2 regions of the Paraburkholderia caffeinilytica genome follow, and region 1 is predicted to be linked to the other one. Evidence: predicted binding sites of a transcription regulator. Region 1 holds the regulator's gene; the other holds the start of a gene.
The links. Region 1 encodes LexA, which represses DNA repair genes until DNA is damaged. Its sites were predicted from a motif close to ACTGTATNNNNATACAGT; they were not measured.

Region 2: a site for LexA is predicted at 1,842-1,859, ahead of imuA (translesion DNA synthesis-associated protein ImuA). Genes of this name have one in related genera too.

The regions. Positions count from the first base shown of each region.
Region 1 covers NZ_CP031467.1:3,901,461-3,904,548, forward strand. Annotated here, with positions in the region: gene DSC91_RS33705 (universal stress protein) at 1-247, shown strand, start outside; gene DSC91_RS33710 (DUF2939 domain-containing protein) at 414-1,076, opposite strand; gene DSC91_RS33715 (hypothetical protein) at 1,253-1,597, opposite strand; gene lexA (transcriptional repressor LexA) at 1,666-2,316, opposite strand; gene DSC91_RS33725 (sulfate ABC transporter substrate-binding protein) at 2,632-3,088, shown strand, end outside.
Region 2 covers NZ_CP031467.1:3,291,921-3,295,008, reverse strand. Annotated here, with positions in the region: gene DSC91_RS31050 (Y-family DNA polymerase) at 1-1,033, opposite strand, end outside; gene imuA (translesion DNA synthesis-associated protein ImuA) at 933-1,772, opposite strand; rRNA gene rrf (5S ribosomal RNA) at 2,400-2,512, opposite strand; rRNA gene DSC91_RS31035 (23S ribosomal RNA) at 2,720-3,088, opposite strand, start outside.

The DNA of each region.
Region 1 (3,088 bases):
GGTGGACTGGCTCACCGAACGCGGCGTGACCGCACAAGGGCATTTTGCGTTTGGCCATCCGATCGACGAGATCGCCAATCTCGCCAGCGAATTGCATGTCGACCTCGTGGTGGTCGGCCACCGTTGCCGCACCGGTCTGTCACGATGGTGGATGGGCGCGGGGAATACACAACTGCTCGACCGGGTCTCGTGCAGCATTCTGGTGGCGTGCTCCTCTGCGCAGGAGCAGCAAGCGGCGGCGGCTTGACGCACGGCGAGAGGAGGGCGCGGGCTGGGCTGAATAAGCCGAACTGAATCGGCTGAACTGAATCAGCTGAATGTGGCACGCGACCGAACGGTCGCGCGTTCACGGCGATCGTTCGGCCAAACTATGATTCGCACCTACGCCCCCGTCGATTGCGCCTGCCGGGCGATCACTTGTTCAAATCGACCGCGGCCAGTTTCCACGTGAACAAACCTTCGCGCCGCAAGATCGCCGAGTAGCGCGCGTCGCCAGCGCCATGCTGGTAGTTGACGACGAACTCGTTGAGGCCGCGGTAGCCCGCCGTGGTTTGCGGCGGCTGCGGTGGCGCGGCGCTGTTCCCCTTGTTAGCTGCGCCGTTGGCAGTATTGCCGGGAACAGGGGGTGTCGGTTCTTGTGCAGGCGCCGTTGTGGCCGGCGGATTGCCGGCGCCCGCTGGAACAGGTGGTCGTTCTCCCGGGTTGCCGCGCGGCGGCATGCCGTTCAGCAATGCCGCGACGCCGTCGGGTGTCGCATAAGCGTCGACCAGGGGGCCGATCAACGCCACACCGATCATCGCGCCAATCGCCGCGAACGGATTGCCGGTGCCCTGGGTGTCGAGCCGGCGTGTCAACAGGCCGGTGACCTGCTGCTTCAGGCTCTCGCGCAATGCGGGAAAGTCGACGTATTCATTGACGGTTTGCGCATCGCGCGCATCCGCCGCGCGTTTGAGGTTATTCAGCGCCATGTAAGGCGACGCGTAACCGAACCCCAACGCGACGATCACCGCAATCACAATCAAGGTGACGATCAGTGGCCGGGTGGCGTTGCGCCTCGTACGTGTTGAAACTGCCATCGAGTGGGGCTCTCCATCAGAGGGGATCTAACGTGGACCGCTGTCACGCGAAAACGATCCCACGCGATGCGATATTCGAGAAGGCGCGAGCGAGTGAAACACGACTGAAACACTTTACGCCCGGCGTCGCACAGCCGCACAGCCGCAGTGGAATGCCGCGCACGGGCGAGGACAGTTTATGACTCGAACACCGCGCCGTGCACGTTGGCTTCATCTGCGATGCAACGGTCGATCATGCGGCACACGGCGTCTACCGTGCCCACCATGATCAGCCGCGACGGACCGTGATATACGCGCACCGGCGCGCGACGCGCGGGTTCAGCCGTATTCAGCCCGGAATTCAACGATACGCGAGCAAAAGCCGGCAGCGAGGACGGCAGGCTCGATACGCCGGCGGGCGCGTCGAACAGTGACGGAGTAACGGCGGAGGACGCCTCGATCAGTGAGCAAGGCACCAGCTTGCGCAGATGACGCAGACGACCGAACTGGCGAAAAGGCAGCAGGCGGGCAAGGCGTTCCATGAGTCTCTCCAGGCGATTCAACGTTGGGGCAGCTTTGGGTTGGCTGGCGAGCCAGAAGCGAGCAGGGGTTAGAACTCGCCAGGGCGGATCAGCCCGACGGCGATACCCTCGAGCGCAAATTCCGCGCTGCCGGTTTCAACGAAGATGTTCTCGTAATCGGGGTTCTCGGCGATCAGCTCGATACCGTTCGGCCGCCGCTTCAAGCGCTTGACCGTCACGTCGTCGCCGAGGCGCGCGATGATGATCTGGCCGTCTTTGGCCTCGCTTCTCTTCTGCACCGCGAGCAGGTCGCCGTCGAAGATGCCCGCGTCGCGCATGGACAGCCCGCGTACCTTCAGCAGGTAGTCCGGCTTGCTCGAGAACAGCGCCGGGTCGCACGCGTAGTGCTGCGAGATATGTTCCTGCGCGAGGATCGGGCTACCCGCGGCAACCCGGCCGATCAGCGGCAACGACAGTTGCATGATGCTGGCGTGCGGCAGCGTGAACTGGTACGGCGAATCTTCCGCCCCGCCCAGCAGGCGAATGCCGCGCGATGCGCCGGCCGCGAGTTCGATCACGCCCTTGCGAGCCAGCGCCCGCAAATGCTCTTCTGCCGAGTTGGCCGAGCTGAACCCCAGTTCGGCGGCGATCTCCGCGCGGGTAGGCGGAAAGCCGGTGCGTTCGATGGCCCGGCGGATCAGATCGAAAACCTGCTGCTGTCGTGCGGTGAGTTTGGTCATAGCGCCACTGTATGTATGAACAGGTGACTGTATTTTTATACAGTATTCCGCGCAATTCAAGCTTTACTTTAAGTTCGTGACTTTGGGTGGCGCTCCAGCGTCGTCCAAGGACGCCATAACACCCGTTTTCGTGCCGCAACGCCTTATCCGGCCGTCATTACCACTTTTGCGTATTAAAAAATGAAGAAACATTATTTTTAATGATGAAAGCTCTTCGATAGACTGCCCTTCGAGTTGGCGCTCATGTGCACGTGACCGCGACGCAAGACAACACCACACGCTGTTTCAGCGGACCACAACGCGGAGAAAGTTGGCATGAATCACCAAGGCACGGGGCTGGCTGGCAGGACCAGAAAACTTATCGCGGCGCTCGCATTCGGCGCAGCCGGCACGATCGCCGCGGTTGGCGTCACGGCGCAGGCACATGCAGCCGACGCCACGTTGCTGAACGTGTCGTACGACCCGACACGCGAGCTTTACCAGGACGTCAACCAGGCATTCGGCAAGGAATGGAAGGCGAAAACGGGCGAGACGATCACCTTCAAGCAGTCGCACGGCGGCTCGGGTGCGCAAGCACGCTCGGTGCTGGACGGTTTGCAGGCGGACGTGGTGACGCTGGCTCTTGCCTACGACATCGACGCGCTGGCTAACAAGGGTCTGCTCGACAAGGGCTGGCAAAAGCGTTTGCCGGACAACGCCTCGCCGTACACGTCGACGATCGTGTTTCTGGTGCGCAAGGGCAACCCGAAGCACATCAAGGATTGGGACGATC
Region 2 (3,088 bases), 610 kb from region 1:
TCTCGCGCAACAGCCAGATCAGATGCTCGGCATCGCGCGACGGTATGGCCCATGCGACCTTCAGACTCGACGTCTTCGGCGCATGACGGGCTGCCAATTCATGTTCGAGCAACAACGTATAACCACTAAGCGCCGCATGATGTGCGCTCAACCAGCCCGCCAGCTGCACAATCAGCCGACGCGCGGCGAACAGTAGCGCATCGGCGTTATCGACCCGCGACGGCAACTCCAGCTGCGCGTGAAACGATGCTGGCGCGCGGAACGATTCGCGCGGATCCGGACGCGCACCGTACGCCTGCGCCAGCAGATCCAGAATGTCGCTGCCGAAACGTCTCACGACGCCCGACCTTGGAAATTGCCTCAAGTCGGCCAGCGTTGCGCAACCGACATGCGTCAACGCATCGCGATGCGCCTGCGAAACCGGCAACAACAACACGGATAAGCGGTCAAGGACCCGCGCAAGCGACGTTTCCTTTACTACATGCCAACGATGCCCCTGCCGATCGGCGTGCGCCTGAGCCAACAACCACGCGCCCCAAGGTGTCGGTGCACATGCTATGCGCGCCGTATAACCGAATTCAGCCACCGTCCTGGACACCCGCGACAACAACGCGCGCAAGCCGCCGAACAACCGCAAGCCGGAGCCCACTTCCAGCAACAAGGTATGCGCGTGCCCTAGCGACACCTTCGGCGTGTACGTCAACAAAGCGAGCGCCATCGCTTCGAACGCCTGCGTTTCGCGGCCTGTGTCTGCGGCAAGCATCTTAAGACCGGGCGCCAGAGCCAATGCGTACGAGCGCGACTGACCTGCATGCACCCCGGCACGCAATGCGTAGAAATCCGGCATCAGAATGTGCGCGTGATCTGCCAGCGCATAGCAGCGCACCTCAGTGTCGCTGTTGGCACCGGGAGGTTGGCTTATTTCGCCTGACTCACACCGATTCGGCTTCGCGGGCGAACCATCCGGGAGCGGCTCGAGAGGCTTCACCGCTTCCAGCGACAAGAGTGGCAATGTGACTGCGATCCACAACATGTTTGATCTCTCGTCCTTGATTGCTGCCGACACCGCTTCCCGGCAACAAGACGCTTTGTAACGGCAAAATGAGATGCAGAGGTTCCGCTAGCGGCGGGCCACGGCGCTTGAAGATGTCGATCGAGATACCAATCTCCTGCAGCCATTGACGACGGTTGATCGTCTGCGCATTGGCCGGCAAAAGCGGCTCGCAGATCATTCGCAATGGCGCTGGCGAAGATTGCGCGGCTGCCTCGACTGGTCGGATCAAAAATGCCAGAGATGCCGACTCCTGAGCCGCCACCTGCAGACGCCGAACCTTATCGGCGCGCGCATTCGGCAGCCATACCAGCACTGCGCCAATGCCATCCTGCTTCAGTGCCTGAGCGGCGGCCCACAGGGACTGGTCTTCACTCGAGCGCACCCATAAGACGCGCTCGACATCGATACCCCAAGCCCTCAATGCCGAAGCGCAGGGCTGGTAAGGAGGCGCCACGAGCATGACGTGTCGTTTGGCTTGGGCCGTAAGATGCCGGAGCGCACGGGCCAGCAGGCGCAGTTCGCCGACTCCTCCGTGTTCGATCAATAGCTCCGTCAGGCCGCCGGCCGACCAACCTTGTCCGGGAAGCAGTTGATCCAGCGCGGCATAGCCGCTGGAAATCACCCGCGAGTCCGCCTCGGCAAGTTCATTGCCCTGCCACATCTGTCGCCGCAATTGCGACGACAACGCCGTCGTCGCCAGACGAATCGCTGCTGCCATAGACACGCTCGTTCAATAGGGAATGCTCCGCCCTGCCCGGCATCGAGCACACATGGGCGACGAGTTTTCACTGTATATTTATACAGTATTTCAAGAGGGATGTTAAGACAAGCTGATGCGACGAAACGCGCGCAGGAAGGAAGTAAAAAAGATGGTGAAGCCGTTTTGTTGCAGGGTTTCGCCTGCCGGAGAGCTGTCCTTTGACGCTACCGCTAAACAAGACTCGAGCGCTTGCGTACCGTGGGAGGGATGAGAAAAGCAGAGAGTCCGCACATGGACACTGCGGATATGGGCAAGCGCTGACGGGTTACACGAACGCGCTGCGGATCGGGAAGGAGTGGCGGTGGGAGAGCGGGCGCGTATCGGGCAGGGACACGCGGGGCGATGTGCCATCTCGGGTCATCCGGACGAAGTGCCGGTGTGAGCGTGCGATCGCAGTCGTGATGGCATGGCCGGGGGGCAGCGCCCCGTGCTGCGTGCGCTTCCTGCGGGCTGTGTTTGTCCCGCTGTTTGCCGCGCCGTGTTTCTGCCGGGCTGTTTCTGCCGCACTATGTGTTTACCGCACTGTTTCTGTCGCGTAAACGCAGAAACCCCACCGTTTCGGGGTGGGGTTTCTGCTGCTGGGGAGCCTGACGATTACCTACTTTCACACGGGAATCCGCACTATCATCGGCGTGGAGTCGTTTCACGGTCCTGTTCGGGATGGGAAGGGGTGGGACCGACTCGCTATGGTCATCAGGCATGACTTGTTGCCGTACTGCCTTTGGGCAATACAGCCAATCTGGAAGAAGTAGTTTCTGGTGATGCTCACCAGAGGGAGTTGTGTTGTTCGAGGCACAACATCGATCTCTCAACCGTGTGTGGTCTGCATAAGACCCTGCGCGTGGCGCAGGGTGGGGCATCCATAAGTGCTGAAGCACTAACGGCTGCCGACACACACCTGTTATAGGATCAAGCCTTACGGGCAATTAGTATCAGTTAGCTTAACGCATTACTGCGCTTCCACACCTGACCTATCAACGTCCTGGTCTTGAACGACCCTTCAAGGGGCTCGAAGCCCCGGGGATATCTCATCTTAAGGCGAGTTTCCCGCTTAGATGCTTTCAGCGGTTATCTCTTCCGAACATAGCTACCCGGCGATGCCACTGGCGTGACAACCGGTACACCAGAGGTTCGTCCACTCCGGTCCTCTCGTACTAGGAGCAGCCCCCTTCAAATATCCAGCGCCCACGGCAGATAGGGACCAAACTGTCTCACGACGTTTTAAACCCAGCTCACGTACCTCTTTAAATGGCGAACAGCCATACCCTTGGGAC